Regions from separate parts of the Streptomyces sp. NPDC057271 genome, predicted to be linked through region 3. Evidence: riboswitches for the same ligand, from Rfam matches in the RefSeq annotation. Region 3 holds a riboswitch; each other region holds the start of a gene.

Region 1 (10,316 bases), on a different contig from region 3:
CGCTCCCGGCGCGGCACCTTCCGGTGGAAGAGCAGCGCCCCGGCGAGCAGCAGGGTCCCGGTGCCCAGGAACGCGGCGGGGGTGTAGAAGCCGTACGTCGCCGGCAGCAGCCGCGCGAGGAAGTCCGGCCCGCCGGCCGGCCGGAAGGCGTTCGTCCAGCCCGGGTACGCGTGTGTGGAGCCGAGGAACACCGGCACGAGGACCGGTGCGGCGAGCCCGATCCCGAGCAGCACGGTCGCCGTCCCCCGTACCACCACGCGGACGCGCAGCTCGCGCGCCGCCGCCAGCCGGACCAGGAGCACGAGCGCGGCCCCGATGGTCGCCATGTACGCGGTGTAGAAGTTGCCCACCCAGCAGAGTGCGACGACCAGCGGACCGAGCAGTGGCCGGCGGCCCTGCCGTGCCCACTCGCCGACCAGGACCAGCAGCGGGAAGGCGATGAGACCGTCGAGCCACATCGGGTTGTACGTGGCCTCGATGACCGACCAGCCGCACAGCCCGTACGACGCGCCCAGCACCGCCGCCGCCCACCAGGGGCCGGGCCGCAGCCGCAGCAGCGTCACGGTCGTGGCGGCCGAGGCGGCCGCCATCTTCAGGAGCGTGACGGCGTAGACCGCGAACTCGATCTCGTCGCGCGGGAAGAGCGCCACGAGGAGGGCGAACGGGCTGCCCAGGTAGGTCCCGAGGTCGGGCAGGAAGCTGGTGCCCCAGCCGGACTGCCAGTTGAGGAGCAGCCCGCCGTCCCCCCGCCCGTGCAGCAGGTCCCACAGGTGGGCGTGGTACGGGACGAACTGGTTGGCCAGGTCGTTGACGCTCCGGTGCTCCGGACCGAAGGGGAAGGTGCGGGCGACCGCGTCTCCCGCGCAGACGGCGAGGACGGTGAGGAGCGAGGCGAGGCCGGCGGACCGGCCCCCGGCCGGTCTGGTCTGAGCAGGCATGATGGTGTGAATATGCCATTACGGAACACGAAATGGTGATCGGGCCGGGCCAGTTCACCGAATGGTCGTCTGGCGGTCATGTTTCGAATCGGCCGGAGACATCCACGTGGGCTGTCGTGTCCTTCGTGCTGCTCTCGATCGTGGTCCCGTGTTTCAACGAAGAGGAGATCATCGGTCGCTTCCACGACCATGTGACCGCAGAATTCTCCGCTTTCGACGGAGAATTCGAGCTGGTCTACGTGGACGACGGAAGCCATGACCGGACTCTCCCTCTCCTGGAGGAGATCGCCGCCTCCGACCCCCGCGCCCGTTACGTCTCCTTCAGCCGGAACTTCGGCAAGGAGGCCGCGATGCTGGCCGGCCTCCAGCACGCGGAGGGCGACGCGGTCGTCATCATGGACGCCGACCTCCAGCATCCGCCGGAGCTCGTGCACCGCATGGTGGCCCTGCACCGCGAGGGGTACGACCAGGTCATCGCGCGGCGCACCCGCAAGGGCGACCGGGTCACCCGCACCATGACCGCGCGCCTCTACTACCGGGCGATCAACCGGCTGGTGGACGTCGAGCTGGTGGACGGCGTCGGCGACTTCCGGCTGCTCTCGCGCCGTACCGTCGACGCGATCCTCGGACTCACCGAGTACAACCGCTTCTCCAAGGGTCTTTTCGCCTGGGTCGGATTCCGCACCACGACATTCGAGTACGAGAATGCGGTGCGTGAGCAGGGCCGCTCGAAATGGACCTTCGGAAAGCTGCTCAACTACGGGCTCGACGGGCTGCTCTCCTTCAAAAACAAGCCGCTGCGGGCCGCCGTCTACCTGGGGATGATCCTGGTCTCGGTGGCGCTCGCGTACGCGGCCTGGATCGTCGGGGACGCGCTGGTGAACGGCGTGGACACCCCCGGATACGTCACGCTGCTCGTCATCGTCACGGCGCTCGCCGGCGTCCAGATGGTGATGCTCGGTCTCGTCGGCGAGTACGTCGGACGCATCTACTACGAGGTGAAGCGGCGGCCGCACTTCCTGGTGAAGGCCACGAACGCCGATCTTCCGCGGCCCGGGACCGACACCAGCCGAACCGTTCCGTCGTTGGTCGAGACAGTCACGACGAAGTAGTGGCCGCGAAGTAGTGGCCCCGGCTCCGGTGACTGCCTAACATCGATCACCGCAAGGTCGTTCTACGGACGCACGACCCACGCCGGGAGGCTCCTTTGCACCGCCGCACTGCGCTCTCCGTCTCCGCCGCGCTCCTCGCCGCGGCCCCGTTGCTCACCGCCTGCGGCGGTGAGGCCCACCCGGGGGCGGCGGCCGTCGTCGGCGGCGAACGGATCGAGGTGTCCAGCCTCCAGGCGCAGGTGGAGGACGTACGGGCCGCGCAGCAGGCATCACCGCAGGCGGAGCAGCTGATCGAGGCGACCGGCGATCTCAGCCGTGAGAAGCTCAATGTGATGATCTTCGACCGGGTGGTGGACCGGGTCGCCGAGGACAACGGCATCACGGCCTCGCGCGCCGAGATCCAGCAGGCCAGGGACGAGTTCACGCAGCAGAGCGGCGGCGCGGAGCAGCTCGCCGCGACGCTGCTCCAGCAGCAGGGCGTCGCCCCCGACCAGATCGACGGGGTCGTCCGCCGCACCGTCCTGATGAACAAGATCGCCGCCAAGCTGGGCGTCGAGAACACCCCCGAGGGCCAGAAGAAGCTCACGGAGGTCTTCACCGCCGCGTCCAAGGACCTCGGCATCGACGTGAACCCGCGCTTCGGCACGTGGGACGACGCCAAGATCCAGCTCGGCACCTTCTCGGCCCCCTGGCTGCGCCCGATCACCCAGGACCCGGCCACCGCCGAAGCGGGTGCGTAGTCCGTTCCCCCGGCCACGTAAGGTCGAAGGGTGAACGCTGAATCACCCCTCGACCCCGGGCGTGTCGTCCTGCTCACCACCAGCCACCGTGTCGCCCCCGGACTGCTGTCCTGGTCCGCGTGGCAGGCGCTGCACGGCGCGGACCGGGTGCTGTGCGCCGACGAGCACCACCCGCAGCTGCCGTACCTCCGGGAGGCCGGGGTCGCCGTCGAGCACGCCCGCCCTGCCGCGCAGGACCTCGTCGACGCGTGCGCCGGGGGACGGACCGTCGTCGTCCTGCCCTCCGGCGAGGGCGACCAGGCGCTCACCGACGGGCTCGCCCGGCTGGCCGGCTCGGGTCGCGTCGCGATGCCCGATCTGGAGCTGCTGCCCGGCTCGTACGACCTGCCCGGCGCCCGTCTCCTCGACCTGGTGCAGGTCATGGACCGGATCAGGCGCGAGTGCCCCTGGTCCTCGCGCCAGACCCACAAGGGGCTCGCCAAGTACGGCATCGAGGAGGCGTACGAACTCGTCGAGGCGATCGAGGAGGGCGACCGCGCCGAGCTGCGCGAGGAGCTCGGGGACGTCCTGCTCCAGGTCGTCTTCCACGCCCGGATCGCGGAGGAGGACGAGGAGGAGCCGTTCTCCGTGGACGATGTCGCCGGGACGATCGTGGAGAAGCTGATCCACCGCCACCCGCACGTCTTCGGCGACGCCAAGGCCGAGACGCCGGAGGAGGTCAAGGCGCACTGGCTGCGCACCAAGGCGATCGAGAAGCAGCGCGACTCGGTCACCGAAGGGGTGCCGCTCGGTCAGCCCGGCCTCGTGCTCGCCGCCAAGCTGGCGGGCCGGGTGCGGACGGCCGGCCTGGACGTGGAGCTGCCGAAGGGCGAGGGGATCGGCTACGAGCTGCTCGGCCTCGCGGCACGGGCCGAGGCGGCCGGAGTCGACCCGGAGGCAGCGCTGCGCGCCGCCGCCCGCGTCTACCGCGACACGATCCTCGCGGCGGAGAGCGCGACGAAGAAGGACTCCGGGACCACGGCGGACCCGACGGGGGCCTGATCAGGGGTGGTGCGGAGACCGGGCCGCCGGGTCGTGCCAGGGGACTTCCGGCGGGTCGATGAACCACTCCGCCGTGCCGGCCGGGCGGCCGCGTAAGCCGGCCACCGCCGGCAGGCGGTCGTGGTGGACACGGGCGGCGCCCAGGTGGTCCAGGACCGGGAGCGCCTCGGCGAGGAAGCCGGGCGGACCGGCCAGATACACGTCGTGCGCCCGCCAGTTGCCGCGGGTGTACAGCGCGTGGAGCAGGCGCTCGGTCGCCTGGTCGCGGGGGTGGCGGGGCGCGGAGGTGATGTACGTGACGCGCAGCCCGGGTATCCGTTCCCGCAGGCGCTCGGCGTCCTCCCTCCCGTACAGGTACTCCTTCGCGCGCGCGACGAGGAAGAGCCGGGCCTCGACGCCCCGCGGCCCTTCCGCCACCTCTTCGAGGAGCGCCTTGACGGGAGCCCAGCCGGTCCCGGCGGCGATGTAGCTGCGCGGGTCGCCCGGGGCGGTCCGCGCGGTCAGCGCGCCGCCGGGCGCGCTCAGCCGCAGCGACTCGCCCTCCCGCGTCTCGTCGACGAGCGCCGTGCTCATCGCACCGCCCGGGATGCGGCTGACGTGCAGGTCCACCGTCCCGTCCGGGCGAACGGCGTTGGCCAGGGAATACGTGCGCCACACCCGGGGGACCCGCAGCGAGCTGACGCCGACGTACTGTCCGGGCAGGTGGGCGAAGGGCGTACGCGGCTTGAGGGTCAGGACCGCCAGGTCCTCGCCGAGCCGCTGGTGGCGGACGACGACGGCGTCCCACCAGGCCGGCTGCCCGTCCGCCGCGGCCTCGTCCGCGCCCCGCATCATGAGTTCGGCGACGTACCCGTACGCCTCGGTCCACGCCTTCTCGGCCTCGATGGTCCACGCGGCCCCGGCGGCGTGCGCGAACGCGGCGCCGAGGCTGGACCCGACGGCGGCGTAGAGCGCGGGCGTGGCCATGAACTTGCGGTGGTCGCGTCCCAGATGGGCGAGGTACGCCGGCAGCTCGGGGTCCTCCAGGCGGGTCACGACATGGGTGAGCGCGGCGAAGAGCCGGTCGCGCTGGGCCCGCATGTCCTCGGGGAAGAGCTCGCGGACGCCCGGGTTGTGCCAGAAGAGATGGGAGTAGAAGAAGGTGACGGCGTGTTCGGCCCGCCTCTCGACGACCGCGAACGTACTTCGTAGCAACTGGGCATCCACGCGAGAGAATCTAGGCCACGCGTCTTCACAGGACGATCACATCCTGGACGATCGCGGGCCCGGAGGCCGGTGTGGCGGTGACCTTGTACCGTCTCAGGGGTGAGCACGACCCCCGCCGACCAGCCCGCCGAGCCCCCGGCCCGGACCCCCGCTCCCGAGCTCTTCACCTGGGAGTTCGCGACCGATCCGTACCCCGCCTACGCCTGGCTGCGCGAGCACGCGCCCGTGCACCGGGCGAAACTGCCCAGCGGGGTCGAGGCCTGGCTGGTGACGCGGTACGCCGACGCCCGGCAGGCCCTCGCCGACCAGCGGTTGTCGAAGAACCCGGCGCACCACGACGAGCCCGCGCACGCCAAGGGGAAGACGGGGATCCCGGGGGAGCGCAAGGCCGAGCTGATGACACATCTGCTCAACATCGACCCACCCGACCACACCCGGCTGCGCCGGCTGGTCTCCAAGGCGTTCACCCCGCGCCGGGTCGCCGAGTTCGCTCCCCGGGTCCAGGAGCTCACGGACCGGCTGATCGACGCCTTCGCGGCGAAGGGCGAGGCCGACCTCATCCACGAGTTCGCCTTCCCGCTGCCCATCTACGCGATCTGCGACCTGCTCGGCGTGCCGCCCGAGGACCAGGACGACTTCCGGGACTGGGCCGGGATGATGATCCGGCACGGCGGAGGGCCGCGCGGCGGGGTGGCGCGGTCGGTCAAGAAGATGCGCGGGTATCTGGCGGAGCTGATCCACCGCAAGCGGCTCGACCCCGGCGACGACCTGATCTCCGGGCTCATCAAGGCCTCCGACCACGGCGAGCACCTCACCGAGAACGAGGCCGCCGCGATGGCCTTCATCCTGCTCTTCGCCGGCTTCGAGACGACGGTCAACCTGGTGGGCAACGGGGTCTACGCCCTGCTGCGCGACCCCGGTCAGCGCGAGCGCCTCCAGGCCTCGCTCGCGGCGGGGGAGAGGGGACTCCTGGAGACCGGAGTCGAGGAGCTCCTGCGCTACGACGGGCCGGTGGAGCTGGCGACCTGGAGGTACGCCATGGAGCCGCTGACGATCGGCGGACAGGAGATCCCGGCGGGCGACCCGGTCCTCGTCGTGCTCGCCGCCGCCGACCGCGACCCGGCGCGCTTCGAGGAGCCGGACACGCTCGATCTGTCCCGGCGCGACAACCAGCACCTCGGCTACGGGCACGGCATCCACTACTGCATCGGCGCCCCGCTCGCCCGACTCGAAGGGCAGATCGCGCTCGCGACGCTGCTGACTCGCCTGCCGGATCTGCGACTTGCCGTGGATCCGGCCGATCTGCGGTGGCGCGGAGGGCTCATCATGCGCGGATTGCGCACGCTTCCGGTCGAGTTCTCCCCTTTGGGTTACTGACGGACCGTCAATACTGTGACTTTCGCGTGATCTCCGCTGCATCGACTTGTTACTGACGTTCGAATGCGGCTACGTTCACCGTCACCTCAGCAGTCACGCGAAAGGCCCTCCGCATGCGCTCCGGGAACGGACGACACCGCAGACCCCGCCAGGCCCCCGCCATCGTTGTCGCCGCAGGCGTGACGGGATCGGCTCTGGCGCTTCCCCTCCTCGGTGCGGGCTCGGCGTCCGCCGCCGACGCCGCCACCTGGGACCGGGTCGCCGAGTGCGAGTCGGGCGGCCTGTGGAGCGCCCACTTCGGCAACGGGCTCTACGGCGGGCTCCAGTTCACCCAGGAGAGCTGGGAGCGGCACGGCGGCCTCGACTACGCGACCAGTGCGGACCTCGCCAGCCGCGCCCAGCAGATCGTGGTGGCGGAGAAGGCGTTCGCCGCGGGTGACACGCAGTGGGCCACCTGCGCCCCGATCGCCGGGCTGACGAAGGACGGCGCGAAGCCGGACGTCGACCCGGGTCCGGCCGTGAAGCCGGCGGAGCCCACGGGTCCCCTTCCGGAGTCGAACCGGACCGCGGGCCTGCCGGCCGGCTCTGGGACGACGTCGCCGGAGGCCGGCACCTCCGAGAGCGCCACGCCGGATTACGGGACGGAGGAAGGGGGCGGCGAGTCGTCCACCGCGCCCGAGGCGTCCACCGCGCCCGAGGCGTCCGCCACGCCCGAGACGTCCACCACCCCCACCGCGCCGACCACGCCGACGACCCCGGGCACGGGGAAGCACCGCGGTGACGCGGCTCCGGAAGAATCGGTCAATCCGGGCGAGAGTGGCGAAAAGGGCCGCCATGCCCTGCCGACTGACACCCCGGCACCCGACGCGGGTGCCGAGGCGGACCCGGTGGAGCAGGGCGGTGAGGGCGACCAAGGCAACAAGGACGCTTCGGGCAGTCTGGACAACACGACCGCCCAGGACATCTCCGGCGCCATCGGTGAATACACCGTCAAGCCGGGCGACAACCTCTCCGTGATCGCCCAGCAGAACGAACTCCCGGGCGGCTGGGGCGCCCTCTATGACGCCAACCGCTCCACGGTGGGTGCCGATCCGGACCTGATCGTCCCTGGCCAGAGCCTTGACCTCGGCCTCGGTTCGACCGCGGAACAGGGGTAGTTCGGGGTTGTATGTCCGGTTCTGCGCCAGTGAGACATGGGTCTCTTTGTCTCAACTGGCGCGTCCCGTCCGCAAACTCTGCTTCCGTCACCTCTCACCTGCGTAAACACCCTTCGTCCCGTGACGGGTAGGGGTGATATGTCCGACCTGGGCCTCTTTGAACTTCCCCCGGGTCTGTGTCTACGGTCAGGACCGCTCGCCACCGCGGGCCCCGTCGACCGAAACGCCGAATCCTGCCGTCGGCCGATGGGAACAGTCGTCGCGTCAGCGCCGTAGGCAGGAGCGGGGGACCCAAGGTAAGTGCCGACCCCGGCCGTTGAGACAGACGGCCGACGGACCGGCTTGGGGTGAAGCCGCGCGCAAGGTCGCGCGGCCGGGCAACTCACATGGCCCGAACCCGACAGCTCACCTCGCAGGCGTCGGTGAGGAGAAGTCCCATGCTGTTTTCCGTCAAGGGCAAACACCGTCGTCCCTCCAGGGCCGCCCGCGCCGTCGCCCTCGCCGGTGTCGCCGGTGTCGCCGTCGCCGCCCCGCTGATGACCGCCGGGTCCGCCTCGGCCGCCACGGCCTCCGAGTGGGACACCGTCGCCCAGTGCGAGTCCGGTGGCAACTGGTCCATCAACACCGGCAACGGCTACTACGGCGGCCTGCAGTTCTCCGCCTCCACCTGGGCCGCCTACGGTGGCACCGCCTACGCCGCGACCGCCGACCAGGCCTCGAAGTCGCAGCAGATCACCATCGCCGAGAAGGTCCTCGCCGGTCAGGGCAAGGGTGCCTGGCCGAGCTGCGGCGTCGGCCTCTCCAGCGCCGCCTACACCGGTGGCGCCGCCGAGAGCACTCCGGCCAAGCCGGCCGCCCCGAAGCAGGAGCGCCAGGCCGAGCAGCCGACGACCCGCAGCGAGACCCGGACCGCCCCGAAGAAGGCCGAGTCCAAGAAGACCGTCACCACCCCGACCGGCAAGAAGGTCGAGAAGGGTGACGGCGAGTACAAGGTCGTCGCCGGCGACACGCTGAGCACCATCGCCGCCGCCCACGACGTCGAGGGCGGCTGGGCGAAGCTCTTCGAGCTCAACAAGGACGTCGTCGAGGACGCCGACCTGATCTACCCGGGCCAGCAGCTTCACCTGAAGTGAGCCCCGCGGCTCGCGTGAGTCCGGCGGCTCACGCGGGTCCGGCGGCTCACGCGGGTCCGACGACCCTCCCGCGGTGACCACCCCGGTGCGGAGCGGTTTCCCCCGTGCGCTCCGGACCGGGGTTCCGTGTTCCGGGGAGCCCGGGGCGGGGCCCGGGGCGGCCCCACGGGGTTACTGGCGAGTAGTTCTGGGGGGCTTTGGCCGTAGATGCGTGCCCTTGGGTCCTTTTTCGTCCCAGGGGGCGGGCGCCCGGCGGGCGGGAGCCCCGGAGCCGGTTAGGCTCTTGTCGCAAGGCCAAAGCGACCCTGCACCGCAAGCGTCAAATCTAGCGTCCCATCCCAGAAGGAGATGCTCGTGCCGTCCATCGACGTCGTCGTAGCCCGGGAAATCCTGGACTCCCGAGGCAACCCCACGGTCGAGGTCGAGGTCGGCCTCGACGACGGCAGCACCGGCCGTGCTGCCGTTCCGTCCGGTGCCTCCACCGGTGCGTTCGAGGCCATTGAGCTCCGTGACGGAGACAAGAACCGCTACCAGGGCAAGGGCGTCGAGAAGGCCGTCCTCGCCGTGATCGAGCAGATCGGCCCGGAGCTCGTCGGCTACGACGCCACCGAGCAGCGCCTCATCGACCAGGCCATGTTCGACCTGGACGCCACGGACAACAAGGCCTCCCTCGGCGCCAACGCCATCCTCGGCGTCTCCCTCGCCGTCGCGCACGCCGCGTCCGAGGCCTCCGACCTCCCGCTCTTCCGCTACCTCGGCGGCCCGAACGCGCACCTGCTGCCCGTTCCGATGATGAACATCCTGAACGGCGGCTCGCACGCCGACTCCAACGTGGACATCCAGGAGTTCATGATCGCGCCGATCGGCGCGGAGTCCTTCTCCGAGGCCCTGCGCTGGGGCACCGAGGTCTACCACACCCTCAAGTCCGTCCTGAAGACCAAGGGCCTGTCCACCGGCCTCGGCGACGAGGGCGGCTTCGCCCCCAACCTGGACTCCAACCGCGAGGCGCTCGACCTCATCCTGGAGGCCATCAAGCAGGCCGGCTACGTCCCGGGCAAGGACATCGCGCTGGCGCTCGACGTCGCCGCGTCCGAGTTCTACAAGGACGGCTCGTACGAGTTCGAGGGCAAGTCCCGCTCGGCCGCCGAGATGACCGACTACTACGAGGAGCTCGTCTCCGCGTACCCGCTGGTCTCCATCGAGGACCCGCTGTTCGAGGACGACTGGGCCGGCTGGAAGGTCCTCACCGACAAGCTGGGCACCAAGGTCCAGATCGTCGGTGACGACCTCTTCGTCACCAACCCGGAGCGCCTGGCCCGCGGCATCGAGGACGGCGCCGCCAACGCGCTGCTCGTCAAGGTCAACCAGATCGGTTCGCTGACCGAGACCCTGGACGCCGTCGAGATGGCCCAGCGCAACGGCTTCAAGTGCATGATGTCCCACCGCTCCGGCGAGACCGAGGACGTCACCATCGCCGACCTCGCCGTCGCCACCAACTGCGGCCAGATCAAGACCGGCGCCCCGGCCCGCTCCGAGCGCGTCGCCAAGTACAACCAGCTCCTGCGCATCGAGGAGATCCTCGACGACGCGGCCGTCTACGCCGGTCGCAGCG
Region 2 (10,316 bases), on a different contig from region 3:
CCTGCCCGATCCCGCCGGGTCCCACCACGAACGGCGGATCCGCAGCTTCCAGCCCCGCCGCAGCCGCGTCACCGCCGGTCAGGCCGAGGCGATGCTCAAGCGCTGGCCCGACTGGGGTCTCGACATCGACGGCAAGCGGATCCTGGACCTGAACGACATGTTCGGCGGCCTCCCCGTCGTCCTGGAGATCGGCTTCGGCATGGGCGAGGCGACGGCGAAGATGGCGGCCGCCGACCCCGGAACCGGCATCCTCGCCGTGGACGTCCACACCCCCGGCCAGGGCAACCTCCTCGGTCTCGCCGACCGGGGCGGCATGGAGAACGTCCGGGTCGCCAACGGCGACGCGATCATCCTGCTCCGCGAGATGCTCGCCGCCGACGCCCTCGACGGCTGCCGTGTCTACTTCCCGGACCCGTGGCCCAAGAAGCGCCACCACAAGCGGCGGCTGATCCAGCCCGAGTTCCTCACGCTGCTCGCGACGCGGATGAGGCCCGGCGCGGTCCTGCACTGCGCGACGGACTGGGAGGAGTACGCCGAGCAGATGCTCGAGGTGCTCTCCGCCCACCCCGACTTCGAGAACACCCAGCCGGACGGCGGCTACGCGCCCCGTCCGGCCTTCCGCCCGCTCACCCGCTTCGAGGGGCAGGGCCTGGACAAGGGCCATGTCGTGCACGACCTGCTTTTCCACAGGACGTAACGGCGCTCCACAAGACGGAGCGGCACTTTTCCACAGGAAGCGGCCGAAGACGGAGAACCCCGTCGCGAGTGTCGGTCCCGCTGGTTAGGGTCGCTGACGTGTCGAACCGCGTCCCCGTCCCCACACGGGACACCGAAGAGCCGGACTTCCCGGCCGTCCCGGACCGCGCCCAGTGGCGCTACAGGCCTCGTCGCGCCTTCTGGCGCAGCAGGGTGGTCCGGGCGGTCGCCGTGATCACCGTGCTCGCGCTCTGCGCCCTGGTGATCCTGGCCATCGTGCGGGAGCAGACCGGGACGGAGGGCTTCCTCGTCGGGCTCGCGCTGGCCGTCCTGCCCGTTCCGCTGCTGCTGGCCGCGTTCCGCTGGCTGGACCGGGTGGAGCCGGGCCCCTGGCGCAACCTGATCTTCGCCTTCGTCTGGGGTGCCTTCGCCGCGACGCTCGTCGCGATCCTCGCCAACTCCTTCGCGGTCCGCTGGATCGCGACCGCCACGGCCGACCCCGCCTCCGCCGAGTCCCTCGGCGCCACGGTCGTCGCGCCGGTCGTCGAGGAGAGCGCCAAGGCGGCGGCGATCCTGCTGATCTTCCTCTTCCGCAGACGGCACTTCACCGGCCTCGTCGACGGCGTGGTGGTCGCCGGCTTCACCGCCACCGGCTTCGCCTTCACCGAGAACATCCTCTATCTCGGCAACGCCTTCGGCGAGGACCAGGACATCGGCTCCGGCGGCCTCGGCGCCACGACCGCGGGCACGTTCTTCGTACGGGTCGTGATGTCGCCGTTCGCGCATCCGCTCTTCACCGTCTTCACCGGCCTCGGCTTCGCCTTCGCCGCCCTCGCCACCTCCCGGAGCAGGTTCCTGCGGCTGCGCCGGATCCTGCTGCCGCTCGCGGGGCTGGTCCTCGCCATGGGCATGCACGCCCTGTGGAACGGCTCGGCGACGCTCCTCGGGCCGCTGGGCTTCATCCTGGTCTACGGCATGTTCATGGTGCCCACGCTCGGCCTGCTCACCTGGCTCGCGATATGGAGCAGGCAGCGCGAGCTGCGCACGATATCCGGGCAGCTCCCTGCCTACGCGGCGGCCGGGTGGCTCTCGCCCGCCGAACCGCTCGCGCTCTCCTCGATGCGGGCCCGCTCCGTGGCCCGTGACTTCGCCCGCCGGACGTACGGCAAGCCGGCCGCGGCGGCGGTCGGGGAGTACGAGGCGTTCGCGACGACCCTCGCGTTCCTGCGTCATCGCGCCCAGCGCGGCGCGGCCGGGCCGGAGTTCAGCGCGCGCGAGCAGGAGCTGCTCCACCACCTCTGGCAGCGCAAGGCGGTCGCCTCTCCCGCCCTGACCTACGCGGCGCGGGCGACGGGCCGGGTGTGGGCGCCGCCGCAGTACCTCGACTACAGCGGCTACAACCCGTACCGGAGCTAAGGCGGAGCCGGCGCAGATCGGGCCGGGCCCGGGGCGTTCCGGCAGCCCTGACGTCGGGGGGAGTCGCCAGGACCGCCGAAGCCGTGGGGAGGCCCGGGGTCAGACCGAGATGCCCTTGCCCGCCAGCCAGGCCGCCGGGTCGACACCCGCGCCGCCCGGGGTGTGGACCTCCAGGTGCAGGTGCGGGCCGGTCACGTTGCCGGTCGCGCCGACGCGGCCGATGGTTTCGCCGGTGCCCACGGTCTGGCCGACGCTCGCCGTCATCGAGGACAGGTGCGCGTACCAGACCTCCGTACCGTCCTCCAGCTCCAGGACGATGCGGTAGCCGTACGAGCCGGACCAGCCCGCCGACGTGATCGTGCCGCCGTGCACCGCCTTGACCGGGGTGCCGGTGGGCGCCGCGAAGTCGAGGCCGGTGTGGTAGCCGGAGGACCACATGGAGCCGGACTGGCCGTACGTCGAGGTGAGGGTGTACGAGGACGTGGGCAGCGCGTAGCTCGCGGCGAGCTTCGCCAGGCGCTCCGCCTCGGCCTTCGCCGCGGCGGCCTCCTCGGCCTTCCGCCTCTCCTCGGCCGCGGCCTTCTCCGCCGCTTCCGCCTTCGCCGCCGCCTCGGCCGCGGCCTGATCCGCCGCCGCCTTCTCCGCCGCGGCCTTCTTGTCGGCGTCTGCGGAGGCCTGCTGCTGCTCGGCCTGCTGCATGATGCGGGCGCGCAGCGCCTCACCGGCGTCCGCCGCCGAGGCGGCGGGGGAGCCCGCGGTCTTCTCGGCGCTGTCCGCCGGAAGGGCGAGAGTGGCCGTGAGCGGCTGCGGGTTGTTCGTCCCGGAGTCCGCCTGGTCCTCACCCGAGATGAGCTCGCCGACACCGGGCAGCTCGGAGGCGTCCGGCAGGTTGAGGTCGGGAAGGGATATCGAGACCGGGGGCTTGTCCTTGGCGGTCGCCATGCCGCCCGCGCCGACGGCCGCGATGACACCGACGCCGAGGACGGTGGAGGAGCGGGCGAAGCCGGAGCGCTGCTTCACGACACGGTGACGGCCGCCCGAACGGGCCTGCTGGCGGAGGGAGTCCTCGGTGGGGTTCCACTCCCCCCACGTGGTCGCGTCGTCGTCCGTCCCGGCGGCGCCCGGGGCGCCGAACGCGTCGAACCCGTCAGAGAGACCCTCGGGAGCAGGGGTGTTGGACGCCACGGAGGCGTACTCCTTTCCTTCCTTCTCGCCTACCGGGTTAGCTGACGGGTTCGGAGCAGGAAGGTCTCCTACGGGCGGTGTCGCACGGATGCGACGGTGTCCGATTCACCCCAAGTGGTGGTTCCCCGGTTCCCTTTCAGGATTCGGCGCGTGCGCACGGCGCCGTCTCTGGCGACGACTGGGACGACCGCGCTGCGTTATCGAACGTTAATAGACACGAGGGCCGGATTCCAAGCTGTTGCCGTTGATCATTAGCGAGATTGAGCTGCTACAGCCCGATTTGATCCCGCTTCAGTACGGACCATTGACGGGACCCCGGAACTGACGGTTCGTCAATTGTTATCTCAGCGGTACCTCGTCACTACGGATGGTCACGGAACCACGGGCATCGTCCTGCGCCGCTCCGGCTGCCCCGCCGCGGGCCGGCTCACCGCGAGCAGCGCCATGTCGTCCGTGGAGCCTCCGCCCGTGTACCGGCGGACGTCGTCGACCAGCGCGTCGAGCAGTTCGTCCGGCCCCGGGAAGATCCGTCCGGCGAGCCGCTCGGCCGGATCGTAGAAGGCCCCCGAGGCATCGCGCGCCTCGGAGAGCCCGTCGGTGTAGAGAAGCAGCGTGGCACCCGGCGGGTAGGGGGCCTCGTCGGCCCGGTCCGGCCAGGCGCCCAGCTCGCCCATGCCCAGCGGCAGCGCGGGCTCGGTCGGTTCGAGGTAGGTCAGGCCGCCGTCCGCGTACAGCAGCAGCGGCTCGGGATGGCCGCGGTTCACCATCCGTACGCGCCCGTTCCCGCGCGGGATCTCGGCCAGGACGGCGGTGGTGAACCCCTCGAAGGCGTCGAGGCTGGACCGGCGCCTGCCCTCCCGCGCCAGCGCCCGCTCCAGTCGCTGGGCGACTCCCTCCAGGGTGGCCTCCTGCTCGGCCGCCTCCCGGAACGCCCCGATCACGACGGCGACCGCCTCGACGGCGTCGAGGCCCTTGCCCCGGACGTCGCCGACCACGAGCCGTACCCCGAACGGCGTGTCCTGGACGGCGAACAGGTCGCCGCCGATGAACGCGTCCGCCTGCGCCGCCTCGTACCGGGCCGCGACCTGGAGCCCGCCGATCCGGTCGGCGGGCGTCGGCAGGACGGCCTTCTGCGCGGTCTCCGCGATCACCCGCGCCGAGGCGAGCCGCTCGCCGCTGCGCAGCACGACCCGGTTCACCAGCAGGGCGAGGGCGGAGACGGTGACGACGGTCAGCGTCTCCGTGAGGGAGGGGACTTCGCCGACGGTGCCGTTGTAGAGGTGCAGCCCGACTCCGGCGAGGACCGCGGCGATGCCCGTGAGCAGCGTCGTGAGCATGGAGAAGAACGGGGCGGCGAGGAGCGGCGCGGCCGAGAAGATCGGGGCGGCCGTGTAGGCGGGCGGGGTGGAGAGGTCGAAGACGACACCGCCGAGGATCAGCAGCGGGGGCAGGGCGCGGAGGAACCGGCGAGTCCGCTCGGCCCGCCGACGCCCGTTCCCGTTCCCGGGCCCATTCACTGGCCCGTTCCCGTTCCCGGGCCCATTCCCGTTCCCTGACCCCTTCGCGGTTCCGTTCCCGGTCCCGAGCCCGTGTCCGTTCCCGGTCCCTGTCCCTGTCCCTTTTCCGTTGGTCCCGTTCCCCTGCCCCTGCCCCACCTGTGGTCTCCTGCCCGGTCCGTGCACGGCGACGGACGGTACCGCGCCCTCCCCAGGGTGCCGGGCGCCGCGCCGTGCGGCGACCTCCGCTCGGCCAAGTGGGTTACCTCAACTCCCCACCCGCGCGCCCGCGCTCAGCCGCCCGCCCCGCCCGAGCGCCCCCACCGCGCCCGCGCACGCCAGCCCGACCGCGCACAGCACCAGCCACGGCGTCGCCGACCACCCGGTCAGGTCGAGCAGCGCGCCCGTCCCCAGGTTCCCGAGCGTGATCCCGATCCCGCAGACGGTGTTGTAGAGCCCGTAGTGCGTGGCCACCCACCGTCCCCCCGAGAGCGCGACGACCGTGTCCATCTCGTACGGGTACAGCACCGCGTTCGCCACCGCGAGGACCGCCGCGCACAGCAGCAGGCCCCCGATCCCGGGTACCGCGGGCGGCAGCAGGAACGCGGCGCCCATCAGCACCAGGCCGAGGACCAGACACCGCTCGCGGCTCAGCCGCCGCCCGCACCAGGCCGTGATCCGCAGCTGGCCGGCGAGCGCCACGAGCGCGGAGACGACGAAGAGCGCGGTCGTCGCCGCCGTGCCGTCCGCCGCGAGCGGCAGCGCCAGATAGACCTGGAAGGACAGGACGTACGAGCCGGTCATCGCGAGCGAGAAGAGCCAGAAGGTCCGGTTGGTCAGCACCGTACGGAACTGGCCCCGTTCCCCGGCCGCCACCGCCCCCTCGCCGGCCCCCGCCTGCGCCGCTTCCCTCCCCCGTACCGGCAGGTGCCGCAGCTGCACCAGCGTCAGTACGGCGAACAGCACCGCCGCCACCACGCACGTCAGCCGGAACGACAGCCCTGTCAGCGCCACGCCCACCAGCGGCCCGAGCAGGATGCCCGCCTGGTAGTACGTGTTGAAGAGCGCGAAGGCCTCCACGCGCCGCTCCCCCGCCTCCGCCGCGAGGTAGGCACGCACGGCCGGGTTGAACAGCGCCCCCGCCAGGCCCGTCGCCACCGAGGCGGCGATCAGCACCGGAAGGGACTGGGCGAACGCGAGCGCCCCGAACCCCGCCGTCCGCAGCGCACAGCCCGCGACGATCAGCGGCTTGAAGCCGAGCCGGTCGGCGAGGGCCCCGCCGACCAGGAACATGCCCTGCTGGGAGAGGTTCCGTACGCCGAGGACGAGTCCCACGGCCCAGGCCGCCATCCCCAGCCCGTCCGAGAGATGGGCGGCGAGGTACGGCATCAGCATGTAGAAGCCGAGGTTGATGGTCAGCTGGTTGAGGAAGAGCAGCCGTACCGCCGGCTCGAAGGTGCGGCTCCGCCGCCAGATCCCGCCCTTGGCGGGAGCCGAGACCTGGGCGCTCATCGGGCCCGCTCCAGGACCCGGCGGGTCCAGCCGTCGACCCGGGCAGCGCCCTCGTACACCGCCGGCTCCTCGCGCGCCGGGGCGTCGAGCAGTCCGTGCGCCGCGCAGTACTCGTCGCTGAAGACCGTGTCGAAGTACCGCTGCGGCCCGTCCGGGAAGACGGCCGCGATCCGTGTGCCCCGCGGCCGGGTGCGGGCCAGCCACCCGGCGACGAGCGCGACCGCGCCCACGCTCCAGCCGCCCGTGGCGAACTGGCGCGAGGCCAGGCGCCGGGCGGCCCGGACCGCGTCCGCCGGGCCGACCCAGTGGATCTCGTCGAAGGCGGCGTGGTCGACGTTGCCGGGGTGGATGGAGGAGCCGAGCCCGCGCATCAGCCGCTCGCCCGCCGGGAGGCCGAAGACGGTGGAGTGGACGCTGTCGACGCCGACCAGCTCCAGGGCGGGGCTGGACGTGGCCCTCAGCGCGCGGGAGATCCCGGCGGAGTGCCCGCCGGTACCCACCGCGCAGACCAGGACGTCGATCCGGTCGAGCTGCGCGGAGAGCTCGGCCGCGAGTCCGCCGTACGCCTCGGGGTTGTCGGGGTTGCCGTACTGGTCGGGCCACCACGCCCCGTCGAGGCCGGCCAGCAGGTCCGTCACCCGGTCCATCCGCGCCTGCTGCCAGCCGCCGCGCGGACTCGGCTCCGGCACGACGTGGACCGTGGCGCCGTGGGCGACGAGCATCCGCTCGACGATCGGTTCGAGACCGGGATCGGTGACGACGTGGACGGGATGGCCGTGGAGCACGCCGGCCAGCGCGAGCCCGAGGCCGAGCGTGCCGGAGGACGACTCGACGACGGGCGCGCCGGGCCGCAGCTCTCCGCGGCGGCGGGCCTGTCCGACCATGTGGAGGGCGGCGCGGTCCTTGATGCCGCCGAAGTTGAAGCCTTCGAGCTTGGCCCAGTAGCCGTCGTCCATCCACAGCACGGGCGTGTTGCCGACGGTCTGCGCGGCGACGGAGAGGGAGGCGCCAGGCAGCGGTGTGCCGGGCCGGGGCATGCCGGGCAGCGGTGTGCCGGACAGCAGATCGGTCATCAGAAGTACGTCCTCGAAGTGGTACGCCGGAAGGGGGCCAGGTCGTGTCGAACGACCGGCTCAGTTCCGGTTCACTCCGAGGACGATCAGCAGCCGGCCCGGCCCGGGGCCGGGACCCGCCCGGTCGCGGGCGCGGTGCCCGTGCGGATCGGCGGGGAAGGCCTCGTCGGCTGCGAGGAGTACGGCTCCGCCCGCGTCGGGCGCCGCGGGCTGCGGCACCGTCTGGGCGGGCAGATGGACGTCGAAGGACCCCCTCTCCCCGGACCGTCCGCAGCCGTGCGGCAGTGCGTCGGCGGGGGCGGGGGCGGCCGCGGTCGCCGTCGCGACGGAGCTGGTCGGCAGGTGATGGCCGTGCGAGCCGTGGCAGACGCTCATGAGCAGGGCGAGAAGAGCGAACAGGACGAGGACGGCGGGCGCCCGCCGTCGTACGTCGATCACTGTCTCGTCACGCATGGTGCGCGTGACGTTACGATGCGGCAGCGCGCGGCCGCAAAGAGGCGTGCCCGCTTTCGGACACCGTTTACTTCGGGCGGTCCGCCCTTAGAGGTTGCGCTCCGCGTAGACCGTCATCGCGTCACGGACGAGGAGGACGGTGCCCTCGCCGTGCTTGTCGTAGTTCCCGCCGAAGCGCGGATCGTCGACGTACATCTGGCCGAGGCCGATCACGTACTCCTTCGTCGGCGTCGTGGTGATCGACAGCCATGCGACGTGGCGCCGCGCGATCGCCTGGACCTCGTCGCTGTCGGCGGCGAGGCCGTCCCGGGCCGCCTTCCCGAAGTCACGGGCGATGCCGGCCTGCTCGTCCCTGAACGCCCGCTTCTCCGCGGCGCCGAGCGAGCGCCACCAGCGGTCGCCCTTCTCGTACGCGTCGCGGCCCCAGCGCTCGGTGACCTCCTCCTCGTACCGCGTGTGATCGAATCCGTCGAACACTTCTTCCGCCATGAGTTCTTCTCCGTTCTCCGTCTTGTGGAGAGTGGTCCGCACCGCCTCGATCTGCCGCCCGATCCGATCCCGCTCCTGTTCGAGAAGCAGCAGATGGGTGCGGAGGGCGGCGGGCGCATCCCGCTGTCCCTCCAGGACCTCGGCGATCGCGGGCAGGGAGAGCCCGAGCTCGCGCAGCAGCAGGATGCGCTGCAGCCGCACGAGCGCCGCCTGGTCGTAGTACCGGTAACCGTTGGCGCCGATCCGGCTCGGCTCCAGCAGTCCGCGCTCTCCGTAGTGCCGGAGAGTGCGGCTGGTGGTGCCGGCCTTCTTGGCGATCTCCTGGATCGACCACTCCATGGGGGAGACGCTAGATCTTGACGTTACGTAAAGGTCAAGGGCGGCTCGCGCGTCGCCCGGAGACGACGAAGGCCCGGATCCAGTGACTGGACCCGGGCCTTCGTTGCTACTGAGTAGCGGGGACAGGATTTGAACCTGCGACCTCTGGGTTATGAGCCCAGCGAGCTACCGAGCTGCTCCACCCCGCGTCGGTGAATATGACCTTACGGCATGGTGCGCCGATCCCCTAATCGCTTTTCCCGGCAGCCTTCCCGGCGGCGGTCTCAGCAGCCGCATTCCTCGGCGTCGACCGGGGCGGTCAGCGGGTCCGCGTCCTTCTTCCCGGGGCCCTCCCACGTCTCGTACGGGAAGCCCTCGCGGACCCAGTACTCGAAACCGCCGAGCATCTCCTTCACCTGGTAGCCCAGCTGCGCCAGGGCGAGCGCGGCGCGCGTGGCGCCGTTGCAGCCGGGACCCCAGCAGTACGTGACCACCGGGACGGACCGGTCGAGCAGCTGCTCGGCCTGCTCGGGGACGAGCGCGGTCGGCAGGTGGACTGCGCCGGGGACGTGGCCCTGGTCCCAGGAGGCGGTGGAGCGGGAGTCGACGACCACGAAGCCCGGGTCGCCGTCGGCGGCGAGGGCGCTCGCGACGTCCGAGACGTCGGCGTGGAAGGCGAGGGAGGCGGAGAAGTACGCGGCCGCGTCCCGGGGAGAGGCGGGCGGGGTACGAAGTACGGCGTTGACCTGCGCGGTTGTCGTCATGCGTGAAAATCTACGGTCGAAGATCACGCCACTGAAGTGGCGATCCCCGGCGCTGGGCCCCATCGGCCGGGGATTTCCGGGCGTTCGGCGGCGGACACCAGGGGATCTCACGCAGCGGACGGTTCGAGGGGGCGGACCCGTCACGTTTCGCCGATACCGTCCGTCATCTCGACGACGGTCGTCAACGAGGGAGACACCGATGGACGAGCAGGACCTCCTGGCCGAGCGCTTCCGCGCCGACCGCACGCACCTGAAGGCGGTCGCGTACCGGATGCTGGGGTCACTGAGCGAGGCCGAGGACGCCGTCCAGGAGACATGGCTCAAGCTCAGCCGCTCCGACATCGACGACGTGCGGAACCTGAGCGGCTGGCTGACGACGGTCGTCGGACGGGTCTGCCTCGACATACTGCGCTCGCGCGCCTCCCGCCGGGAGGACCCGCTGGAGTACTTCGTCCCCGATCCGCTGGTCCGGGGCGCCGAGGGCACCACCCGCGACCCCGAGGAGGAGGCGCTGCTCACCGACTCGGTGGGGCTGGCGCTGCTCGTGGTCCTGGAGACGCTGGGCCCGGCCGAGCGGCTCGCCTTCGTCCTGCACGACATGTTCGCCGTCTCCTTCGACGAGATCGCCCCGATCGTGGACCGCACCCCGGCCGCGACCCGCCAGCTCGCGAGCCGCGCCCGCCGCCGCGTCCAGGGCGCCGCCCCTGCCCCCGCGCCCGACATCGCCCGGCAGCGCCAGGTCGTCGACGCCTTCATGGCGGCCTCGCACGGCGGCGACTTCGAAGGGCTGCTCGCGGTCCTCGACCCGGACGTGGTCCTGCGGGTGGACGGCGGCAAGGCCCTCGCGGCGGCCTCCGGCCTCGTCCGTGGCGCCGAGGCGGTCGTCAGCCAGGCGCTCACGTACGCCCGCTTCC
Region 3 (10,316 bases):
GGCCGGTGGCCAGCACCGTGACGCCGGTGGCGACGGCCAGCTGCATGACCAGGACCTGCGCGAAGACCCGCCGCGGCCAGCCGAACCGCCGACGGCGCTTGGTGGGGCTCGCGGGGGTGGTCGGTGCGGGGCTCATGGCAGGAACGGTACGGGGAGGGGGTGGGGACCGGAACTGTGCGGGACCGCGGGGCGGCGGGGGGGCGGGTGGGTGCGTGGCGATGTGCGGTCGCGGGCCGGTGGGGGTTCGCCCGGTCTTCGGCCGGGCTGGATGTTCCCACCCGCACCACTCGTGCGACGAGGAGGGCAGGGGTGCGGGTGGCCCTGTGGGCGGGGCACGCCGTCGGCGGCCGTCGGCGGTCGAAGGTGCGACGGCTGCGCGTCGCGGTCCGCGCCGGCCCTCCGTCGCGGCGTAGCGGTCGGGGTGCGGCGGTAGGTGTGCGGGTCGGCGGTCGGGGTGCCGCGCGTGGTTCGGGGGCGGGCGGTGTGGCTACTCTGGGGGCTTTGTGACTTGTGGGTCGGAGGGGTTTTTCTTGGGCAGGCAGCAGATTCCCGTCGTCGTCCTCTCCGGGTTCCTCGGATCGGGGAAGACCACGCTGCTCAACCATCTCCTGCGCAGCGCCCGGGGGACCCGGATCGGGGTCATGGTCAACGACTTCGGGGACATCGGAATCGACGCCATGACCGTCGCCGGGCAGGTCGGCTCCACCGTCTCGCTCGGTAACGGATGCCTGTGCTGCGCCGTCGACGTGAGCGAGCTGGACGAGTACCTCGACGTCCTCACCCGGCCGGAGATGCGCCTCGACGTGATCGTCATCGAGGCCAGCGGTCTGGCCGAGCCCCAGGAACTCGTCCGGATGGTGCTCGCCAGCGACAACGAGCGGATCGTGTACGGCGGGCTCGTGCAGGTCGTCGACGCCGCCGAGTTCACGCGGACGCGTACCCGGCACCCCGAGACGGACCGGCATCTCGCCCTCGCCGACCTGGTCGTCGTCAACAAGGCCGACCGTGTGGGCGAGCGGGAGCTGGACGCCGTCCACGAGGCCGTCACACGGCTCGCGGGACCCGCCGCGGTGGTCCGTGCCTCGCACGGCCGCGTCGATCCCGAGCTCCTCTTCGAGCGGGTCGTCCCGGAAGGGGAGATCGAGGGCCAGATGTCGATCGAGGACCTGCTGTACGGCGACCCCGACGACGCGCACGACCACCCGCACGCCTCCTACGAGACCCTCTCCCTGGCCTCCGGCACGGCGCTGCACCCGCGCAGGCTCATGACGTTCCTGGACTCCCGCCCCGAGGGGCTCTACCGCATCAAGGGATGGGTCGACTTCGGTGACGCCGACCCCGCCAACCGCTACGGCGTGCACGCCGTCGGCAGGTTCCTGCGCTTCTACCCCGAGCCCTGGCCCGCCGGCCAGGAGCGGCTCACCCAGCTCGTCCTCATCGGCTCGGGCATCGATGGCGACGCGCTCCGCAAGGAACTCGACGCCTGCCGTGTGAACGGCCCGCAGGACGCCCCCGACGAGCACAGCATGTGGGGCGTCCTGCGGTACGTACAAAAGATCGGCCAGGAGACCGACCAGGACCTCTAGCTCGCCGGGCCCGCCACCACCGTGACCGGCTTCGGCAGCGGGGTGCCCGAGCCGTCGCGGCGGGGGTCGGCCTCGGGCAGCTCCACCGGCGTGCCGTTCGCCTGCGCGGCGTGCGCCGGGGTGGCGCCCGCCCAGGCCAGGATCAGCACGTCCTCGCCCTTGAGGAACCGCTGGCAGCGCACGCCGCCGGTCGCACGCCCCTTGCGGGGGTACTGGTCGAACGGCGTCAGCTTCGCCGACGTGGCGGCTGATTCGTCCAGCGTGCCCGTGGAGCCCGCGACGGTGAACACCACCGCGCCCGCCGCCGGGTCCACCGCGGTGAACGAGATCACCTCGGCGCCCTCGGCGAGCTTGATGCCCGCCATACCGCCTGCCGGGCGGCCCTGGGGCCGTACCTGCGAGGCCTGGTAGCGCAGCAGCTGGGCGTCGGAGGTGATGAAGACCAGATCCTCCTCGCCCGTCCGCAGCTCGGTCGCGCCGACGATCCGGTCACCCTCCTTGAGGGTGATGACCTCCAACTCGTCCTTGTTCGTCGGGTAGTCCGGCACGACGCGCTTCACCACGCCCTGGAGCGTGCCGAGCGCCAGTCCCGGCGAGGCCTCGTCGAGCGTGGTCAGGCAGACGACCGTCTCGTCGTCCTCCAGGGTGAGGAACTCCGCCAGCGGCGCCCCGCCCGCCAGGTTCGGCGCGGCGGCCGTGTTCGGCAGCTGCGGCAGGTCGATCACCGCGATCCGCAACAGGCGACCGGCGGACGTCACCGCGCCGACGTCGCCGCGCTGCGTCGCCGGAACCACGGAGACGATCACGTCGTGCTTGGCGCGCTTGCCGTCCGTGGCGGCCGGGATCTCCTCCGTCGCCGTACGCGCCAGCAGACCCGTCGAGGACAGCAGGACCCGGCACGGGTCGTCCGCGACCTCCAGGGAGGTGGCGGCGATCGGCGCGCCCGCCGACTCCAGCAGGACCGTACGCCGGTCGGTACCGAACTTCTTCGCCACCGCGGCCAGTTCGCCCGAGACCAGCTTGCGCAGTTCGCTGTCGGAGTCGAGGATCCCGGTCAGCTCGTCGATCTCGCCGTTGAGCCGGTCGCGCTCGGTCTCCAGCTCGATCCGGTCGAACTTGGTGAGCCGGCGCAGCGGGGTGTCCAGGATGTACTGCGTCTGGACCTCGCTCAGCGAGAAGCGCTCGACGAGGCGCTCCTTGGCCTGCGCGGAGTTCTCGCTGGAGCGGATGAGACGGATGACCTCGTCGATGTCGAGCAGCGCGACGAGCAGGCCCTCGACCAGGTGCAGCCGGTCGCGCTTCTTGCCCCGGCGGAACTCGGAGCGCCGGCGCACCACGTCGAAGCGGTGGTCGAGATAGACCTCGAGGAGCTCCTTGAGGCCCAGCGTGAGCGGCTGGCCGTCGACCAGCGCCACGTTGTTGATACCGAAGGACTCCTCCATCGGCGTCAGCTTGTAGAGCTGCTCCAGGACCGCCTCCGGCACGAAGCCGTTCTTGACCTCGATGACCAGGCGCAGACCGTGGTTGCGGTCGGTGAGGTCCTTGACGTCCGCGATGCCCTGCAGCTTCTTGGAGCCGACCAGGTCCTTGATCTTGGAGATGACCTTCTCGGGGCCGACCGTGAAGGGCAGCTCGGTGACGACGATGCCCTTGCGACGGGCCGTCACGCTCTCCACCGTCGCCGTGGCGCGGATCTTGAACGTGCCGCGGCCGTTCTCGTACGCGTCCTTGATGCCCGACAGGCCGACGATCCGGCCGCCGGTGGGCAGGTCGGGGCCGGGGACGAAGCGCATCAGCGCCTCGAGGTCCGCGTTCGGGTACCGGATCAGGTGCCGGGCGGCGGCGATGACCTCGCCCAGGTTGTGCGGGGGCATGTTGGTCGCCATACCGACCGCGATGCCGGACGCGCCGTTGACCAGCAGGTTCGGATACGCGGCGGGGAGCGCGACCGGCTCCTGCTCCTGGCCGTCGTAGTTCGGCGAGAAGTCGACGGTGTCCTCGTCGATCGACTCGGTCATCATGAGCGCCGCCGCGGCCATCCTGGACTCGGTGTACCGCATGGCGGCCGGCGGGTCGTCGTTGCCCAGCGAGCCGAAGTTGCCGTGGCCGTCGACCAGCGGGAGGCGCATGGAGAACGGCTGGGCCATGCGCACCATCGCGTCGTAGATCGACGCGTCGCCGTGCGGGTGCAGCTTGCCCATGACCTCGCCGACGACGCGGGCGCACTTCACGTAGCCACGGTCGGGGCGCAGGCCCATCTCGTTCATCTGGTACACGATGCGGCGCTGGACGGGCTTCATGCCGTCGCGGGCGTCCGGCAGCGCGCGGGAGTAGATCACCGAGTACGCGTACTCGAGGAAGGAGCCCTGCATCTCGTCGACGACGTCGATATCGAGGATCCTCTCCTCGAACGCGTCGTCCGGCGGCGGTGTCTTCGTGCTGCGGCGGGCCATCGCGGCTGCGGCTCCTTCACCAACAAGGTTGATCTGACGCGGACCATTGTGGACCGTCCCACCGACAACGCCGACCGCGACCCGGGTACGGGCCGCCGTCAGCCGTCGGCGACGCCCGCGCGACCCGGAAGAGGGACGCCCGGAACCTGCGGGAACTTCGCCAGGTGTCAGTGCGCTTGCATAGGGTGGCAGGACTTTTCCATATCGCGATCGAAGGGACGTACATGCCCATGGGTCACACGGCCACGGCAGAGGCCGGCTCCGGCGGCCTGACAGCGACCGAGCACCGGCTGGCCAACGGCCTGCGCGTGGTGCTCTCCGAGGACCACCTGACCCCGGTCGCCGCGGTGTGCCTCTGGTACGACGTCGGTTCCCGCCACGAGGTCGCGGGTCGCACCGGCCTCGCCCACCTCTTCGAGCACCTGATGTTCCAGGGCTCGAAGCAGGTCCACGGCAACGGCCACTTCGAGCTGGTGCAGGGCGCGGGCGGTTCGCTCAACGGCACGACCAGCTTCGAGCGCACCAACTACTTCGAGACCATGCCCACGCACCAGCTGGAGCTCGCGCTCTGGCTGGAGGCGGACCGCATGGGCTCGCTGCTCGCCGCCCTGGACGACGAGTCCATGGAGAACCAGCGGGACGTCGTCAAGAACGAGCGCCGGCAGCGGTACGACAACGTGCCGTACGGCACGGCCTTCGAGAAGCTGACCGCGCTGGCCTACCCCGAGGGCCACCCCTACCACCACACGCCGATCGGCTCCATGGCCGACCTCGACGCGGCGACGCTGGACGACGCGCGGGCCTTCTTCCGTACGTACTACGCGCCGAACAACGCGGTGCTCTCGGTCGTCGGCGACATCGACCCGGCACAGACCCTGGCCTGGATCGAGAAGTACTTCGGTTCCATCCCGTCCCACGACGGCAAGCTGCCTCCGCGCGACGGCACGCTCCCCGAGGTCCTCGGGGAGCAGCTGCGCGAGGTCGTCGAGGAGGAGGTCCCGGCCCGCGCGCTGATGGCCGCCTACCGGCTTCCGCACGACGGCTCGCGCGAGTGCGACGCCGCCGACCTCGCCCTGACGGTCCTCGGCGGCGGCGAGTCGTCCCGGCTCCACAACCGTCTGGTCCGCCGCGACCGTACGGCCGTGGCCGCCGGCTTCGGTCTCCTCCGCCTGGCCGGCGCGCCCTCGCTCGGCTGGCTGGACGTCAAGACGTCCGGCGGGGTCGAGGTTCCCGAGATCGAGGCCGCCGTCGACGAGGAGCTGGCCCGGTTCGCCGCCGAGGGCCCGACGCCCGAGGAGATGGAGCGCGCGCAGGCCCAGCTGGAGCGCGAGTGGCTGGACCGCCTCGGCACGGTCGCGGGCCGCGCCGACGAACTCTGCCGCTACGCGGTGCTGTTCGGCGACCCGCAGCTCGCGCTGACCGCCGTCAACCGGGTCCTCGACGTCACTGCCGAGGAGGTGCGGGCCGTCGCCGCGGCCCGGCTGCGCCCGGACAACCGCGCGGTGCTGGTCTACGAGCCGGTCGGCACCGAACAGAACGACGCCGAGCTGGGCGACAGCGACGAGGAAGAGGGAGCGGACCAGTGACCGACGCTGCCGCGTCTTTGACGAGCATGACGTTCCACCCGCAGCCGGAGCCGGGCACCGCCAGGCCCTGGGCCTTCCCGGCCCCGGACCGTGGAGCGCTGGACAACGGCCTGACGGTGCTGCGCTGCCACCGCCCAGGTCAGCAGGTCGTCGCCGTCGAGATCTTCCTCGACGCACCTCTGGAGGCCGAGCCCGCGGGGCTCGACGGTGTCGCCACGATCATGGCCCGCGCGCTCTCCGAGGGCACGGACCAGCACACCGCCGAGGAGTTCGCGGCCGAGCTGGAGCGCTGCGGCGCCACGCTCGACGCGCACGCCGACCACCCGGGCGTACGGGTCTCCCTGGAGGTCCCCGTCTCCCGGCTGCCCAAGGCGCTCGGGCTGCTCTCCGAGGCCCTGATCGCGCCGGCGTTCCTCGAGACCGAGGTCGAGCGCCTGGTGCGCAACCGGCTCGACGAGATCCCGCACGAGGCGGCCAATCCGGCCCGCAGGGCGGCCAAGCAGCTCTCCAAGGAGCTCTTCCCGGCCGACTCGCGTATGTCCCGGCCGCGCCAGGGCACCGAGGAGACGGTGGAGACGATCGACGCCGCCGCCGTCCGCGCCTTCTTCGACGCGCACGTCCGGCCCTCCACGGCCACGGCCGTGATCGTCGGCGACCTGACCGACGTGGACCTGGACAAGGTGCTCGCCGAGACGCTGGGCGCCTGGACGGGGAACACCGCCGCGTCCCGCCCGGTCCCGCCGATCACGGCCGACGACACCGGCCGTGTGGTCATCGTCGACCGCCCGGGTGCCGTCCAGACCCAGCTGCTGATCGGCCGGGTCGGCGCCGACCGTCACGACCGCGTATGGCCGGCCCAGGTCCTCGGCACGTACTGCCTCGGCGGCACCCTCACCTCCCGCCTGGACCGTGTCCTGCGCGAGGAGAAGGGCTACACCTACGGTGTCCGCGCCTTCGGCCAGGTGCTGCGCTCCGACGGCCAGGGCAACGGCGCCTCGATGCTCGCCATCAGCGGCTCCGTCGACACCCCCAACACCGGCCCGGCACTTGACGACCTGTGGAAGGTGCTGCGCACCCTCGCCGCGGAGGGTCTGACGGACGCCGAGCGCGACGTGGCCGTGCAGAACCTGGTGGGCGTGGCGCCGCTCAAGTACGAGACGGCCGCCTCGGTCGCCGGCACCCTCGCCGACCAGGTCGAGCAGCACCTTCCGGACGATTTCCAGGCGCAGTTGTACGCGCGTCTCGCCGAGACCGGCACGGTGGAGGCGACGGCCGCGGTCGTCAACGCCTTCCCGGTGGACCGTCTCGTCACCGTGCTCGTGGGTGACGCGTCGGAGATCGAGGAGCCGGTGCGCGCCCTCGGCATCGGCGAAGTGACCGTGGTGACGGGCTGATCGAGTCGTCAGGCCGCCGTGTCCGGCGGCCCCGGAGGACCCCGACGTCACGGTACGTCGGGGTCCTCCCCTTTGTCCGTATTGCTGCAGGCGGTGGCTGTATGGCCTGTGGCATGTCTTACAAACAGGCGTGTCTGTTTGGTGATTGAAAGACGGTCCGCTTAGCGTCGGTCCGGCTGTTCGCCAGTTGCACGCGCCGCACCCGCGGCATCGGACAGTCATCGCCGAGTCCCCGTCAGGCGCGAGCCTGGGGAGCCGGGGACCCACGCGAAGTCCCTGGGGTGAATCGGACGCCTTCGCACCTGTGCGGAGGGGCCCGTAGGAGACCTTCCTGCTCCGAACCCGTCAGCTAACCCGGTAGGCGAGAAGGAAGGAAAGGAACAGCCCCTACATGGCGTTCACCCGTGCCACCGGGAAGCATCGTGGTCCGAGCCGTCTGGCGCGCCGCAGCGCCGGCTTCGCAGGCGTCGCGACCCTCGCCACCACCGGCGTCATTGGAACCCTCGCCTCCCCGGCACTCGCCGTCGACGCGGACGCGGCCCCCTCCGTCGAGGACACCGGGCTGACCCAGATCATCGCCGCCGACTCGCTCGCCGACACCATCGACGCCCAGGCCGCCGCCCAGGAGCGCGAGGCCATCGAGGCGGAGGCGAAGCGCAAAGAGGAGGCCCGTGCGAAGGCCGAGGCGAAGCGCAAGGCCGAGGCCCGCGCCAAGGAGATCCGCGAGGCCAAGGAGCGCGCCGCCCGTGAGGCCGAGCGCAAGCGCCTGAACTCCTTCCAGCTTCCCGTGGCCGGTTCGTACGTCAGCACCGGCTACAAGACCGGCGGTGCGCTCTGGTCCTCCGGCAGCCACTCCGGCGTCGACTTCCACGCCGCCTCCGGCAGCAAGGTCGTCTCCGTCGGCTCCGGCACCGTCGTCGAGGCGGGCTGGGGCGGTGCGTACGGCAACAACGTCGTCATCCGGATGCACGACGGCACGTACACCCAGTACGGTCACCTCTCGGCCATCAGTGTCGGGGTCGGCCAGTCCGTCACCCCGGGCCAGCAGATAGGCATCTCGGGCTCGACCGGCAACTCCACCGGTCCGCACCTCCACTTCGAGGCCCGTACGACCGCCGAGTACGGCTCCGACATCAACCCGATCGCGTACCTCCGCGCCCGCGGTGTGAACGTCTGACCGTTCGAGTCTTTCCCGGATTCTCAGAAAAGCCCCGGCTCGTACCGAGCCGGGGCTTTTCGCTGACCAAAAACCTATCCATGGATCCTGGGGAGCCTTCGGAAACAATGCCCTGCTGCAATAGAGTCGCCGGAGAACCGGTTTCGCGCGGATCAAGGCGGAGGTCGAACATGCGCATTCCCGCGCACTCTGTATGCACGGCGATCCGGGACGACATCGTCACCGGGGTCTTCGAGCGCGGCAGCCGGCTGACCGAGGAGCAGCTCGCCCGCCGTTACGGAGTCTCCCGCGTCCCCGTCCGCGAGGCGCTGCGCACCCTGGAGTCCGAGGGTTTCGTGATCACCCGCCGCCACGCGGGCGCCCAAGTCGCCGAGCCCACCGAGCAGGAGGCGGCGGACCTGCTGGACGTACGGTCCCTGCTGGAGCCGCTCGGGGCCGCGCGCGCCGCGCAGCGCCGCACCGAGGCGCACCTCAAGGTGCTGCGAGGCCTGGTCAGGCTGGGGCAGGAGCGGGCCAGGCGGGGCCAGGCGGAGGATCTGCGCTCGCTCGGCGGCTGGTTCCACGAGACGCTGGCCCAGGCCTCGGGCAGTCCGGCGCTCACCGCGCTGCTCATCCAGCTACGGCACAAGATCGACTGGATGTACGCGATCGAACTCCCGGCTCAGCCGGTCGAGGCATGGGCCGAGCACGGGGCGATCGTGGACGCGGTGGCGCGCGGCGACGCCGAACGGGCCCGTGCGCTGACCGCGACGCACGCCGAACGGTCCCTGGTGCTGCACCGGCTGAAGCGCCCGGAGCGCGGGCGCGTGAGGGTTTCGCAACATGTCGTAAACACCGCGAGCGTCCGGAATTAACGAGCGGGCCGTATACAAAGGGCAGTAGATTTCGCGGGCCGGCTGCGTCCTGCCTGGAATGGCGCTCGGAAATGCGCTGTGCACGACGCACCGTGCATAATTCGCTGCCCGTAATGCGCCGCAAGGAATGTGCCCGCGGAATCGGGGGGACGAAAAAGCCGCGCCGCCGGTGCTCCGGCGTGCGCGGCTTCTTCGGAGATCGGGTCAGACGGTCTCGGGAAGCTCCTCGAGCCCCTCGGCAACCAGCTTCGCCAGGCGGTCGAGCGCGACCTCGGCGCCCTCGGCGTCCGAAGCGAGAACGATCTCCTCGCCGCCCTGCGCGCCCAGACCGAGCACCGCGAGCATCGACGCGGCGTTGACCGGGTTGCCATCGGCCTTGGCGATCGTCACGGGGACGCCGGAGGCCGTGGCGGCACGGACGAAGATGGAGGCGGGGCGGGCGTGCAGGCCCTCGGCCCAGCCGACGTTGACGCGGCGCTCAGCCATGGTGTTGCCCTTCAAGTCTCAAGCGGGTTGTCTAGACCAGTCTCTCACGGGCCGCGGGGTGCTCGTGGCCGACCTTCGGCCCGCGCGCGAAGGGCCGGTCGGTCCTCCTTACCTTGCATGGCGCACAGGTGCCGCGCGACCGGTGCCCGTGTCGGACCCCGGTCGTACGCTTGCCCCATGCAGAGCGCGTCGGAACAGCCGGGCCGACCGGCGGAGCCGGTACAGGCAGCACAGGCGGTACAGCCGGAGCACGCCTATCCCGACCACTGGGAAGCGGACGTGGTCCTCCGGGACGGCGGCACGGCGCGCATCCGGCCCATCACCGCAGACGATGCCGAACGGCTGGTCAGCTTCTACGAGCAGGTTTCCGACGAGTCGAAGTACTATCGCTTCTTCGCGCCGTACCCACGGCTCTCCGCCAAGGACGTGCACCGCTTCACCCACCACGACTTCGTCGACCGGGTGGGGCTCGCGGCGACGGTCGGCGGGGAGTTCATCGCCACCGTGCGGTACGACCGGATCGACGACCGCGGCATGCCCGCCTCCGCGCCTGCCGACGAGGCCGAGGTCGCCTTCCTGGTGCAGGACGCGCACCAGGGGAGGGGCGTGGCTTCCGCGCTGCTCGAACACATCGCGGCGGTGGCGCGCGAGCGCGACATCCGGCGGTTCGCGGCGGAGGTGCTGCCCGCGAACACCAAGATGATCAAGGTCTTCACCGACGCGGGATACACGCAGAAGCGGAGCTTCGAGGACGGTTCGGTACGGCTCCACCTCGACCTG

Evidence for each region. Region 3 has a riboswitch for cyclic di-AMP ahead of ACFUJR_RS29515 (M23 family metallopeptidase). Riboswitches for the same ligand answer to the same signal wherever they lie in the genome.
Region 1: another riboswitch for cyclic di-AMP. It lies ahead of ACFUJR_RS17960 (transglycosylase family protein); the one in region 3 lies ahead of ACFUJR_RS29515 (M23 family metallopeptidase).
Region 2: another riboswitch for cyclic di-AMP. It lies ahead of ACFUJR_RS35240 (M23 family metallopeptidase); the one in region 3 lies ahead of ACFUJR_RS29515 (M23 family metallopeptidase).

The regions. Positions count from the first base shown of each region.
Region 1 covers NZ_JBHUYJ010000034.1:48,090-58,405, forward strand. The annotation lists gene ACFUJR_RS17925 (YfhO family protein) at 1-938, opposite strand, end outside; gene ACFUJR_RS17930 (glycosyltransferase family 2 protein) at 1,064-2,050, shown strand; gene ACFUJR_RS17935 (SurA N-terminal domain-containing protein) at 2,146-2,790, shown strand; gene ACFUJR_RS17940 (nucleoside triphosphate pyrophosphohydrolase) at 2,821-3,831, shown strand; gene ACFUJR_RS17945 (globin domain-containing protein) at 3,832-5,037, opposite strand; gene ACFUJR_RS17950 (cytochrome P450) at 5,137-6,414, shown strand; gene ACFUJR_RS17955 (transglycosylase family protein) at 6,594-7,571, shown strand; cyclic di-AMP (ydaO/yuaA leader) riboswitch at 7,786-8,005, shown strand; gene ACFUJR_RS17960 (transglycosylase family protein) at 8,009-8,704, shown strand; gene eno (phosphopyruvate hydratase) at 9,053-10,316, shown strand, end outside.
Region 2 covers NZ_JBHUYJ010000131.1:8,296-18,611, forward strand. The annotation lists gene trmB (tRNA (guanosine(46)-N7)-methyltransferase TrmB) at 1-697, shown strand, start outside; gene ACFUJR_RS35235 (PrsW family intramembrane metalloprotease) at 796-2,112, shown strand; gene ACFUJR_RS35240 (M23 family metallopeptidase) at 2,212-3,297, opposite strand; cyclic di-AMP (ydaO/yuaA leader) riboswitch at 3,309-3,456, opposite strand; gene ACFUJR_RS35245 (PP2C family protein-serine/threonine phosphatase) at 3,669-4,814, opposite strand; gene ACFUJR_RS35250 (MFS transporter) at 5,061-6,305, opposite strand; gene ACFUJR_RS35255 (PLP-dependent cysteine synthase family protein) at 6,302-7,342, opposite strand; gene ACFUJR_RS35260 (hypothetical protein) at 7,439-7,831, opposite strand; gene ACFUJR_RS35265 (MerR family transcriptional regulator) at 7,919-8,659, opposite strand; tRNA gene ACFUJR_RS35270 (tRNA-Met) at 8,774-8,847, opposite strand; gene ACFUJR_RS35275 (rhodanese-like domain-containing protein) at 8,923-9,402, opposite strand; gene sigJ (RNA polymerase sigma factor SigJ) at 9,602-10,316, shown strand, end outside.
Region 3 covers NZ_JBHUYJ010000085.1:17,850-28,165, reverse strand. The annotation lists gene ACFUJR_RS29540 (ATP-binding protein) at 1-136, opposite strand, end outside; gene ACFUJR_RS29535 (CobW family GTP-binding protein) at 531-1,586, shown strand; gene ACFUJR_RS29530 (DNA topoisomerase (ATP-hydrolyzing) subunit A) at 1,583-4,039, opposite strand; gene ACFUJR_RS29525 (M16 family metallopeptidase) at 4,264-5,625, shown strand; gene ACFUJR_RS29520 (M16 family metallopeptidase) at 5,652-7,019, shown strand; cyclic di-AMP (ydaO/yuaA leader) riboswitch at 7,232-7,398, shown strand; gene ACFUJR_RS29515 (M23 family metallopeptidase) at 7,411-8,196, shown strand; gene ACFUJR_RS29510 (GntR family transcriptional regulator) at 8,367-9,050, shown strand; gene ACFUJR_RS29505 (HPr family phosphocarrier protein) at 9,255-9,536, opposite strand; gene ACFUJR_RS29500 (GNAT family N-acetyltransferase) at 9,714-10,316, shown strand, end outside.